DNA from 3 places in the Lysinibacillus sp. FW12 genome. Region 2 is predicted to be linked to each of the others. Evidence: riboswitches for the same ligand, from Rfam matches in the RefSeq annotation. Region 2 holds a riboswitch; each other region holds the start of a gene.

Region 1 (4,261 bases), 590 kb from region 2:
CCATGAAGTTTGATAATACATGCCTGTTCCTTGCGTAAGCTGGCGCGTCTCTTTTGTCTCTACATTTAATAAGAAAATATCGATATTAAATGAGAAATCTAAATCCTCCGCTTTATCTGCTAAATACGTAAGATATTGTCCATTTGGCGACCATGTATCAAGATGGAAATGTTCATTTCCTTCCGTCACTTGCTCAAGCTCACCCGATTCCAAATCGACGATGGCAATGTGGGTAAACTGCTCCAAATCCAAGAACCCACCTGCATCTGATTTATGTTTCATCTTGTCTATTTCGAGAGGCTTTACTTCTTTCTCCTCTTTCTTTTCATCCTCCACCTTGTCTAAGATAGATTCATCCTTCCCTAGCTTAACAGAAAAGGCAATTTTCTTTCCGCACGGTGACCATACAGGAGATGACGCACCATTTTTACAATGTGTCACTTGTTTTGCCTCACCCCCCGCTTTTGACAAAACATAAATTTGGGGCTGCCCCGTTCTCGTTGACAAAAAGGCAATTTGACTGCCATCCGGAGACCAAACAGGAGCACTTGTTCTATCCTCTCCAAATGTCCATTGCTTTGGCGTTCTATCCTTCAAGTGTATGTAAAATAAATTGGATATATAGTCTTTTTTCTTTTCATCAATACGCGTCTCTACATATATTACCTCAGTGCCATCAGGTGATAGCTGGGGATCTGCTACCGATTTTAAGTGATAAAGATCTTCTGGTTGAATTCCTTGTTTCGATGTCATGTTCTTACTCCTTTGGATTTGTAATTTTTATTGCCTTATTACAATACTTCGACACCCTAAGTAATATTCCTGCTATTTAATAGAATCTTTTACTATTTCCCAATATTCAGTGGATTTTGTTCTACGATAAAATTTATAAAAGGGCTCATGAGGACGTGCATACTCCTGATAAAGGCTTATAATTTGTAGCACAAAGCCTTCAATCTGTTCTACCCCTACCCTTTTTGCGAATAATGTGCCAGCCTGTGCCTTTGCCCCCATCGGTATAGCCCCTAAATAAACATCAAAGCTTTCGTTTTGATAAACGAGTCCTATATCATCAAAAGATGGGTTATAGCAGGCAGAGGCACAGCCATTCACGTTAACACGCACTCTCGAAGGGACCTGAATCCTCTCTAACGTATGATAGAGCTGTTCTGTAATATGCACTGCCTCCATTTTTTCACCATCACAAAAATCACATGCCTTCATGACGATACTAGGTCCTGCTGGTGCGATATGTAGACCCGCTTCCTGTAAGGCTTGAACAGCTTGTGCGGCAGCACTCGTCGGGACGGATACTAAAATACTATAAGAAGCCGAATACTTAATTGCCCCCTTTTCTCCAACAATCTCGGCTATTTTTTGAAATTGTGCTGGCGTGTAATGCTTATTAATAATGCCAGGACTGACAGCTAAGCGTGTAAATTCGCCTTGTTGGCTAAGTGTTTCGAAGGTTTGATCTGGTACGTTTTTTTGAAATGCATTCATGGATATCTCTCCTTATGAAAAAGGAGCTAGCAAAAACGCTAGCTCGGATTGTTGTTAGATTAAAAATTTTCAGGATAGAAGCCTTTTGCTAAAATTTCAATCGCCTCTGCTGCTCGAACTCCTTCAGATGCTCCTGATAGCGGAAGAATAACAAAGCGCTCATTTTTAACAGCTTCCATCTCCTTCAATGCGGGATCATTTTTTAAGAATTGAATCTTTTGTTCTGCTGTTGTTTCACCGTAATCAATGACAACCACCACCTCTGGGTTACGGTCTACTGCATCTTCTTTTGATACGGTTGTCCAGCCGGATTCCACATCACCAAAAATATTTTGACCACCAGCGATGGTCACTAGCTCATTCATAAAGTTTTGACCAGCTGTAAAGATATCCTTTTCACCGCTGTCAAACACTAACACACGTAAATTTTCATCATCTTTCGGTAATTTCGACTGTACGTTTTCTACGTCTTTCGTCATTTGCTCAATTAAGGCTTCTCCACGATCCTCCACCCGGAAAATCTTCGCGATATTGCGAATATCAGTGAAAATATCCTCTAATGTCGGCTTTGTCATATTGGAAGCTGTATGTAAATACGTATGAATCCCTAATGCCTCTAGCTCTTCCGGAGTTCCTACGCCCTTTTCACCAAAGCCACTTTTCCAGCCTGCATATAAGAAATCCGCCTCTGCATCAATTACTTGCTCCTTCGTTGGATATTGATCTGAAAGCACAGGGACCTTATCGTAAGCTTCTTGTAATGGCTCATAGATTGTATCATCTAAGTAAGCTGTTCCTACCATGGAATCCTCTAATCCTAATGCCAGCATGATTTCCGTTACATGCTGATTTAAACTAATCGCTTTTTTTGGTGCTTCCTTGTATGTTTGCGTTGTATCATTATTTTCGATCGTTACTTCTGTTGTTGCTGTCTCGGACGGCTCAACCTTTTCACCCTGTTCTGCAGACTCTTTGTTGTCCGTTGCATTACAAGCGCCTAAAACAGCTACTAAGGCAATGACCATGATGAGCCATAAACTATTCCATTTCTTCATGTCCTAATCTCCTTTGTTATGAATATAGTTTTGAGGGCATAAAAAAACCCTCTTGTCGCCAAGAGAGAAGCATAGTGAAAAAATGGTATGGTCACCTTTATCACTATCCCCATCCTCGTGGTTCTTAGTTAACTGTTCATATTGGCAGGTATCCTGGCTTAGGTTCATCATCTATACGCCTTCCCATAGCTACACTACAGTGGCACGTTGTATAGACTCCCCATTTACAGTTGCGGGACAGCATCGGAATTACACCGATTTCCCTTTTAAGCAAATGACAAATGCCATTTGCACCAATACATTTTATAATGGTTAATACTATTGATAGACTAGCAGAAGAAGATTAATCACGCAATGAGGAACATGGCGTGACATCCATAATCCCCATTATATTAGCACTATTTCGACATAAAGACGAACTATTTTACAAGAAATATTTCTACGAGAATTCTGTTACAATGGGAAGATAGCACTGGATAGAAACGAGGATTGGTTATGTACAAAACAATTGGTGTACTTGCCCATGTCGATGCAGGGAAAACAACATTTTCTGAGCAAGTACTTTTTCATACAAATAGTATTCAAGCCCGAGGCCGTGTCGATCACCAGGATACCTTTCTCGATAATCATGAATTAGAGCGCAAGCGTGGCATCACCATATTTGCCGAGCAAGGTCGCATGAACATCGGCGATGATACATACACGTTAATTGATACACCAGGGCATGTCGATTTCTCCCCTGAAATGGAGCGTTCCATTCGAGTCATGGATTACGCCATTATTATTATCAGTGCAGTGGAGGGCGTGCAAGGTCATACAGAAACAGTATGGCAGCTGTTACGTAAATATCATGTCCCAACCTTCTTTTTTATCAATAAAATCGATCGTGAAGGGGCCAACGTAGAGGCAGTCATGAAGCAGCTACGTAAAGATTGCTCACCAGATGTCTTGTTGATCGATGAACCGCTTCGAGCAGATTATCTTTCTAGTAGTATGATGGAATGGCTGGCAGAGCGAGATGAAGAATTACTCGATGCCTTTTTGAATGAATCGTTGGAACATGAACAATGTCTAGCACAGCTAAAGGACATGATTACAAGTGAATGTGCTTTCCCTTGCTTTACAGGCTCGGCCTTAAAGGATGAGGGCATTCAGGAATTTATTGCCCAGCTTCCTTTATTAACCGATACTCATTTTGAACAGGATGCACCGTTTCAGGGAGAGGTTTTTAAAATACGACACGACGGCCACCAGCGTTTAACCTTTATGAAGGCCATGCAGGGGTCCTTACATGTGCGGGATGAATTTACCTTTGGCGAGACAACAGAAAAAATCACAGAAATTCGCCTTTATAATGGCAATCGCTTTGAAACCGTTCAACATGTTGAAGCGGGTGAGATATTTGCTGTTAAAGGGTTAAGTCAGGCAACTATTGGAGACCGCATTGGCAGTACTACACAATCGCAGCCGTACGAGCTCGTCCCAACCTTACAGGCAAAGGTACAATATGAAGGCGACCAACATATTAAAGAAGTGCTACAAATTTTTCGTTTGTTAGAAGCGGAAGAGCCTTCATTGCGTGTTCTCTGGCAGGAAAAATTCCAGGAAATCCACGTGCATATAATGGGCGTTATTCAGCTAGAGGTACTTGTTGAGGTATTACAGAAGCGTTTTTCATTAGTCGTTTCTTTCGGAGAGCCACA
Region 2 (4,261 bases):
TCAATATTTGGTGAAGCAAATTCAAGGAAACAAGTTTCCACTAAAAACTTTTCATCAATACGAGGCTTCATTTGCTCGATAAATGTACGTACCTCATCATTCCCTGCTGCTAAACGGCTCCCATGGCCGACAAATAAAATCGCTTTCATCTCTTTTCTCCTTACCTAGTCGCCGCACGGAGCTGGCTCTACTTTTATTTTGGAAGACATATCTTGATACGTATAATGCAGTATCTTTTTCACACGTTTAAAGTATTTAAACAAGCGTTCATTTGGATGAGCATTTGCTTTATATTCTTCAATAATGTCTGTAATAAGTGGGAGTAGCTGTTCAGGCTCCAACCCTTCTACAACTGGCTGCGCTGCATGAGCCGTACGACCGACTGGCTTTGCTCCAATAAAAACATCAAATTTACTTTTACGATAGACGATGCCAATATCATCAAATACAGCTCGATAACAGGCCATACCACAGCCATTGAAGCCAATATTTAATGTTTTAGGTAAGGACATGCCGCCTAGTTTTTCTTGTATTTCTTCCGCATATGGAATGGAATCAGCCTTTTCACCGTAGCAAAAATCACAAGCCTTCAATGACAGGACATCCCCAATAGGCGCTAATAAAAAGCCTACTTCCTGTAATTTCTCTGTAATGCGTTCAGGCTCTGTCGTCGGAATTTTTAAGTGGATTTGATGGTCTGGCGTATATTCCATCGTGCCCTCTTCTCCAACCACCTCTGCTAATGTCATCATTTGCTGTGGTGTGAAAAACTTATTGGCTACCCCTGGACTTACTGCTAGCTCAAAAATAGATTCTATTTTTTGCTGCACAAGCTTCGGCGGCGTGACCTTAATTGCACTTGTTCCTTTCACCATGGCGAGTGCCGCTGTTGCCATTTCAAGCGCTGTTTTTTTCGGCCGAGGCGTAGCCGCTACACTGGGTTTATTAAATCGGCCAGCATTAGGGTCTGCTGCAAAGTCATCACGTGCAGTCCCTGTCTCTTGGTTCATTGCCCACGGCTCATTTTCTTCACGTAAACGCTGATGTGGTCGTAATGGCTGTTTTTCTTCCCCAAGTGTATATTTACGCTGGTAGCCACGTGGCGTAATCATTTTATTATCATAGAAAAATGTTGATGAATTCCCGATAATCACGGTTGTCAGCATACCAATATCATGTTCGAGCATTTCTGCTAATGTTGTCATCGTCACTTCCTGACGTTCTCTATAGGCACTTTTTACAAGTCCTACTGGTGTGTCTGGCGAGCGATATTCTAAGAGAATTCGTTGTGCTTCTACAATTTGTCTTGTTCTCCTACCACTTTTAGGATTGTATAAAGCAATAACAAAATCAGCCATTGCAGCAGCCTCGACACGCTTTGCAATTAAATTCCATGGTGTTAGGTGATCACTCAGACTAATGGTACAAGCATCATGCATAATCGGAGCCCCTAGTAAACTAGCACATGAATTGATTGCTGAAATACCAGGAACTATTTCTACTTCAATGCCTGTAGCTTCTGTCCAGCCTAATTCGATTAACACTTCGTACACTAATCCCGCCATACCATAGACGCCAGCATCCCCACTCGAAATTACGGAGACGATGCTGCCTGATTCTGCTTGACGAACAGCCTCTTGAGCACGTGATACCTCTTCTGTCATTCCGGTACTGACAATAGACTTTGCACTGACTAAATCTTGAATAAGCTCTACATAGGTTTTATAGCCTATGATCATATCACTTTGTTGTAAAGCCTCTACTGCTCGTGTCGTAATATGCTTAAAATCTCCAGGTCCAAAGCCCACTACGAAAATTTTCCCTTTTTGCGCCATGCTGTTACCCCTCTTTCACCTTTTCGATCCCTTTAATGGCTGTCGTTTGTGCTGTACGCTGTAATGTACCTTCCCGAAGTGTAAAGACATGTTCGTTGTATAATGATTCATGATGTAAATCTTGTACGAGTATTCTTGCATGCTCTGTTGATGGCACTCGATACCAATTTCCTTGTGGATAGGCGATGACTACACAAGCATCCTTGCATCGTCCATTACAGCGCGTTCTTGTCGTATGTATTTCCTGATCGAGTGCTTGTCGCTGTATTTCATCTCGAATGGCTAAGGTAATTTCCTCAGCATCCTTTCTCATGCAGCTACTGCCATTGCAAATAAAGAGATGTGTTTTCATCCCCTCTAAATTCCATGTTGTCATCTTCTGTCTCCCCTCATTTGCTTTCTGGAAAAAGAAAAAACCCTCACTCTTAACGAAGAGTAAAGGTTTTGTAGAAGCCAAATAAAAACGAATAGAATAAAATACAGGTACTCGCTCTCGCTTCAACTTCTCCCTCCGAAAAGTTTGCATGCACAATCAAATAAGCAGGTTTCCTGACTTAAGCTTCATTTTACTATCGCACCTTCCCAAGTTTTCACCAGTGGTACCTGCGAATTCATCAGCTATTACAGTAGCGGGGGCTGTATTGGATTTTCACCAATTTCCCTATTATCTCGAGCTATTCGAGCACTTATTGACGTTTTATATGAAATTTATTATCTTCTTCAATTGTTTAGAAAACTGTCTCTATCATATCTTATTATTTTAAAATTTCAATATTTCTTTAAAAATTTATGACAAATTTATCAATTTTGCTCGAATCTTATTCTTTAAAAAACTAAGTTCTCCTTACTTCTATCTAAATTTTCTATATGGATATGCAATTAAAAATTTTTATATAAAAAAATCTAGCACAATTATGGAAATTTATGTTACACTTTGTCGTGAAATCTCACAACTTTATGTTTTTTCGGTGTAAAATGCTTGCCATTTTACTTAAAAGGGAAGCCGGTTTGAATCCGGCGCGGTCCCGCCACTGTAATAGGGAGCTTTATAGATAATGTCACTGTCCAATGATGGGAAGACCTATAAAGTGTTGAACTAGAGCCAGGAGACCTGCCGAAAAAAAGGTGATCGTTTCAACCTACGAGGATAGGTGTGCGGCTTAGCAGATGAGAATGATTTGCTTTTTTTAGCTATGCACTTTTCCAGCAGCGGAGAAGTGCTTTTTTATTTTACGCACGCTACATTCTTAAAAAACTAATCGTTAGGAGGAAAGCTTTTGACATTTTCATGGTGGAAACTTAGTTATTTTTTATTGGCCTTGTTAATCGTGCCAAACCGGGCCTTTGCTATGCATATCATGGAAGGCTTTTTACCCATTGAATGGGCCATTTTTTGGTGGGTCATCACGACTCCCTTTATTATTCTAGGATTGCGTTCCATTCGAAAAACAATGGAAGAAAACCCTGAAACAAAAATGCTCTTAGGGCTTTCAGGAGCCTTTGCTTTTGTGCTATCGGCCTTAAAGATCCCCTCTGTTACCGGGAGCTGCTCCCACCCAACTGGCGTTGGACTTGGAACAGTTTTATTTGGACCTTTAGCAATGAGTGTCATTGGGACGATTGTGTTATTATTCCAATCATTACTATTAGCGCATGGTGGTATCACTACTTTAGGAGCCAATGCCTTTTCTATGGCTATTGTCGGTCCGTTTATTGCTTACTTTGTTTTTAAAGGGGCTCAACAAATAGGGTTGTCATTTTCACTTGCCGTTTTCTTTGCCGCTATGCTTGGTGACTTAGGTACATATATTGTGACTTCTGTCCAACTAGCACTAGCCTTCCCTTCAGAGGTTGGAGGTTTTATGGCATCCTTTACAAAGTTCGCAGGAATTTTTGCCTTAACACAAATTCCGTTAGCCGTTAGTGAAGGAATTTTAACAGTCATTGTGATGAATTTCTTGAAAAAATACAATGTCAGCGAATTAAAAACTTTACGTGTTTTCTCTACAAAGGAGGCACATTAAAATGAAACGTAATGTATTGCTATTAGTGATTGTAGTGCTGTTAGCCATCATCCCACTGTTCATCCAAAAAGGAGCAGAATTTGGTGGTGCTGATGGAGAAGCAGAAGCTGCTATTGGAGAAATCGATGCAGAATATGAACCGTGGTTCGACAGCTTATGGGAGCCGCCAAGTGGTGAAATCGAAAGCTTATTATTCGTCCTACAAGCCGCTATTGGTGCTGGTTTTATTGGCTACTTCATTGGCTATATGCGCGGCAAACATAAAGAAGGTTAACCAACATGTTGCTCATTGATAAATATGCCTACCTCAATAAGCTAGCGTTCGTTCATCCACTTGAAAAAATGATCTTTTCACTTGGACTACTTCTAGTAACGCTTATCATGAAAGATGAAGGTCTTTCA
Region 3 (4,261 bases), 590 kb from region 2:
CAACGGTTACAGGCTATGGCCATTTTGAGCCACTCAAGCATTATGCGGAAGTGCATGTATTATTGGAGCCAAATCCACGTGGAACAGGCATAACTTTTAGCAATGCCTGTCATGCGGATGATTTATCAGTAGGTAACCAACGACTTGTTGAAAAGCACTTATTTGAACGGGAGCATCATGGACTACTGACAGGCTTCCCGCTAACCGATGTTCATTTTACGCTGTTGACAGGTCGCGGGCACAATGAACACACATCGGGCGGTGATTTCCGAGAAGCTACTTTCCGAGCGTTACGCCAAGGACTTGAGCAAGCGCAGAATGTCTTACTGGAGCCATACTATCGCTTTAAAATGAAAGCCTCTAATGACTTTATTGGCCGCATGATGACCGACATTCAACAAGCAGCGGGTACATTCGATGACCCAATCTTGACGGAAACAGATGTAGTGCTAACAGGACGTGCGCCCGTTGCCACTTTGATGAGCTATAGCACAACCTTTGCTGCCTATACAAATGGAAAGGGCGCACTAACACTACAGTTTGACGGCTATGATGTGTGCCATAACCCCGAGGAAGTCATTGCACAAATTGGCTACGATAAAAATGCCGACCCTGAATATAGTTCCTCTAGCATCTTTTGCGCGAAAGGCAAAGGCTACACCGTCCCTTGGCAAGAAGCACAAGCCGCCATGCATTGCCAATAATATCGGGATTGGGTGGCACCGCTCGCGTGGGGATTTGCTCTTGGCGGCAGGGATTCTTCCTTCCGCAGGTATTCCTAGCTCTAGCGCGGGTGTTTGCTCCTTTCGCGGGTTTTCCTCGCTCTAACGCGGGTATTTGCTCTCCTTCCGCGGGTATTCCTCGCTCTAGTGCGGGTGTTTACCTCTTGCGCGGGTATTCTTCGCTCTAGTGCGGGTGTTTACCTCTTTCGCGGGTATTCCTCGCTCTTGCGCGGGTATTTCCTCTCCTTCCGCGGGTATTCTTCGCTCTTGCGCGGGTGTTTACCTCTTTCGCGGGTATTCTTCGCTCTTGCGCGGGTGTTTCCTCTCCTTCCGCGGGTATTCTTCGCTCAAACGCGGGTGTTTCCTCTCCTTTCGCGGGTCTTCACTCAAGCAGCGATATTCTTTAATTAAAATAAGCCCTCCGTTGGTTGGAGGGCTTATATTTATAGGGCACCGACTGCTTTTTTTGTTGGCTTGTGCACGAAATATGCTGGTTGGACGATTACATAGTCATGCGAGTTTGTGAAATCAATTAACACTTTGCCTGGATGATTTTTGATAAGTTGTAAATGATCAATTAATTTCAGCAAAAGCTCATGGCCGTTACCGCGCGGATGCCAGTTGAAATGATCATTATTTAATTCTTGTACCGCTTCAATAAACTGGGCATATTCCTGCTGTACAAATGCGATGAGTTTGTCGTGCTGTGGTGCTAAATCCTGTATATACGTTTCATAAAAACGCATCACAATGGAGCATAGTAAATCATTCACTCGTGCAGCACTTAAAATAGGCTTTGGCTCGAATGTCAGCCGTTCAAGATTAGGCTTTGCCCGTGTTGAATCAATACGTGTTATGAAATGGTACGGCTCCCCATTCACCTCATAGACAATTGGATTGGACGGCATATACATCATAAAGCTATTGGTCTTCGTTTTCAGTTGATCAGTTACCGATGCCTTCGCAAAAAGATGACCATTGACCTCCCCATTTTGGATCCAAATAATATCTTTATTATATAAAATTTGCTCAAAGAAACGATCATTGCGAATGAGCTTCGTTGCTAATAATTGATCGATCAGTGATTCAACCGCCATTCTCGTTTTCGCTTTCTTGGCTGTTTCTGTGCGTGGTTGCTTACAAATGTTCATTTCTACATACATCATACGTGCATCCCCTTTGCGTACATTTTTTCAAAACAAAAAAGGACTTCCTATTCTTTGAGGAAATCCTTTACATTAACTTTCTTCATCACACAATGCCAAACAAACCCGAAGTAAATGTGAATGAGCCCGATGATGAACCCCTTCATGAACTTTGGGCGTTTGACGTACTGTGACGAACAGAGCATTCTGTTTTGTCAACATGCCACCTCCTATTCCTCGTAGGTTTATGGTGTGTACTCGTAACAGGCAGGTATCCTGACTCATGATCATCGCTTCTTTTCTCCTTCCCGTCCAAAGACAGTGGATGCTGAAAAGTCGCTCACATTTACAGTTGCGGGACAGTGTCGGATTCTCACCGACTTCCCTTTTAAGCAAATTGCACGCAATTTACACCTATTACTACACGCTATTTAGTTGTCATAGGAATCGAGTGTACTCCACATTCCTATTAGATTACTAAAATCAATTGTAAAGTAGCGTTTTTCTAAAGTCAAATATCGTAATATTTTCCAACTTATCATTCTTTACCTTCTATTCTTTGTAACTCAGATAGTAGATACTGTTTTATTATATCGTTTTCATCCTTCCCATAATGCGTTAATACTGCTAAATCACACGCATCATCAAGTAAATAATTCTCGTTCATCCTAGTACGAACGAACTCTACAACACTTACCTCTCGAGCATTATAACGTAAATCACCGCCAACTTTAGTCGTAAAAATTCCAACTCTTTTTCTCATAGCCATTACGATTGATCTCACTTGCCCTTCGGTTAAATTAAACGCTGCTCTAACGTCTGCTGTTAAAATGTTTTCCCTATGCCACATTTTTAATTACCTCTCTTTCTATTTCGATATTCTAGCGCAAATATACTTTTATAAATATCCGCTAAATTATCCGAAATAGATTGGACAAAAACAAAGGAAAGTCGTCCGATATTATTCGGTTTAACTTTGCGGTATTGTTAGAATACGGAGAAATAGTATTGACGCAAAACTGACGCAAGTTAAATCGGAATAATAACATTCTTTATTTTCCATCTAAGGAATATTCAAACTAATAACTATCGTCACTTAGAAGACTCGAAACGATCAACTATCCGATTTAACGGTTCTCGCTACTTCTGACATCGCAAAAAACCGGCTTGTTTTAAAAATAGTGTCTGCGATTATCGGACAGCAGAAAGCACTTGTAGGAAGTAGGTGGCTTGGGGGGATTTTCGAGTTATCCAACGTTTAATTGACGCAATGAATATCAAACGAATAAATATTCGTCTTTAACTTCCCATAAGCTTGATTATGTAAACTGAAAATAACGATAAAACGTTGATACAACTGACTTTTGTAACTTCTACGCAAAAATATGATATACACAATCTTATACATCGTTGATATACCACAGTTCTTTCGACTATCTCTGCTTGCACATACGTTACAATACTGCATAAAATGCTGTATAAAATATCGGATAAATTGTCAGATAACGATTTGTTTTCGAGTACCCACACGCGCCAGCGCCTTCTACCCGATGTTTCCTCGTATTTCGGAATAAAACGGAAGTCCTAACGCCATTCCAACGCATAAAAAAGAGCGAAGCCAGCACGTAGCCAACTCCGCATTTATAATAATTTAACGCTCTAAAACGTTGATATATCGCTATTTATAAGCGTGCTTTAATACTCGCCAACTTAGCTGCAACTGCATCTGGATCGGCTGTCGGCGCTTTAATCTCAAGTTCCGCCTTGTCAACGAGCATACCCATCGTTTGCATGTATAGTTTCATCATCGAGGCATTACCCGCCTCACATTCGTTAATAAGAGCCTGCATAACCCGTGTACGATTATCAGCTAAATACGTATCTGTTACTGCTGACTTATACTCTAACATTGCGGGTAACTGTCTCCATTTACGTAATGTACGATCAGATACGCCAATTTCCTTTGCAATTTCAACATAAGAACGACGCTTACCCTTCGGTAATAGATCGTTTTCATAAATCAATTCGGCAGCCTTCGCCTGATCAGCTGTCAGTTCTTTTAAAATACCTTCTAGTTTGCTCGCCATTTAACTAACTCCTCTCGTTTATCAGCGTAGTATTGGTCGAAATTCCCGTCATAGTCACCTTTATAAGCATCCTCGGAATAAACGGAATAAGGTGTTTCTTCAATGATACTTACAAGCATATCCGCTAAATTTGCGTAGTGCATTCTACTATTACCATTTGTAGCGATACGTAAGATATCGGCTATCAGTGTACACGTAGAACCCAGTATTAAATCCTTTGCTTCTCTCGCAACCTTTAGCAACCCTAACCAATCGTTAACACGTTCTAGTTCACCCAATGCTACAATTTCCTTTGCCGTTAGTAATA

Evidence for each region. Region 2 has a riboswitch for cobalamin ahead of SJW71_RS09815 ((2Fe-2S) ferredoxin domain-containing protein). Riboswitches for the same ligand answer to the same signal wherever they lie in the genome.
Region 1: it holds a riboswitch for cobalamin, as region 2 does, so the genes downstream of both, SJW71_RS12920 (ABC transporter substrate-binding protein) here and SJW71_RS09815 ((2Fe-2S) ferredoxin domain-containing protein) in region 2, are expected to answer to the same signal.
Region 3: it holds a riboswitch for cobalamin, as region 2 does, so the genes downstream of both, SJW71_RS12930 (hypothetical protein) here and SJW71_RS09815 ((2Fe-2S) ferredoxin domain-containing protein) in region 2, are expected to answer to the same signal.

Annotation. Positions count from the first base shown of each region.
Region 1 covers NZ_CP139094.1:2,510,187-2,514,447, forward strand. Annotated here, with positions in the region: gene SJW71_RS12910 (S9 family peptidase) at 1-753, opposite strand, end outside; gene SJW71_RS12915 (precorrin-3B methylase) at 826-1,503, opposite strand; gene SJW71_RS12920 (ABC transporter substrate-binding protein) at 1,563-2,558, opposite strand; cobalamin riboswitch at 2,685-2,871, opposite strand; gene SJW71_RS12925 (GTP-binding protein) at 3,054-4,261, shown strand, end outside.
Region 2 covers NZ_CP139094.1:1,924,459-1,928,719, reverse strand. Annotated here, with positions in the region: gene SJW71_RS09825 (sirohydrochlorin chelatase) at 1-149, opposite strand, end outside; gene cobJ (precorrin-3B C(17)-methyltransferase) at 165-1,835, opposite strand; gene SJW71_RS09815 ((2Fe-2S) ferredoxin domain-containing protein) at 1,840-2,211, opposite strand; cobalamin riboswitch at 2,358-2,540, opposite strand; cobalamin riboswitch at 2,785-2,968, shown strand; gene SJW71_RS09810 (energy-coupling factor ABC transporter permease) at 3,113-3,859, shown strand; gene SJW71_RS09805 (energy-coupling factor ABC transporter substrate-binding protein) at 3,861-4,133, shown strand; gene cbiQ (cobalt ECF transporter T component CbiQ) at 4,139-4,261, shown strand, end outside.
Region 3 covers NZ_CP139094.1:2,514,474-2,518,734, forward strand. Annotated here, with positions in the region: gene SJW71_RS12925 (GTP-binding protein) at 1-704, shown strand, start outside; gene SJW71_RS12930 (hypothetical protein) at 1,166-1,888, opposite strand; cobalamin riboswitch at 2,117-2,300, opposite strand; gene SJW71_RS12935 (hypothetical protein) at 2,406-2,717, opposite strand; gene SJW71_RS12940 (phBC6A51 family helix-turn-helix protein) at 3,550-3,954, opposite strand; gene SJW71_RS12945 (hypothetical protein) at 3,939-4,261, opposite strand, start outside.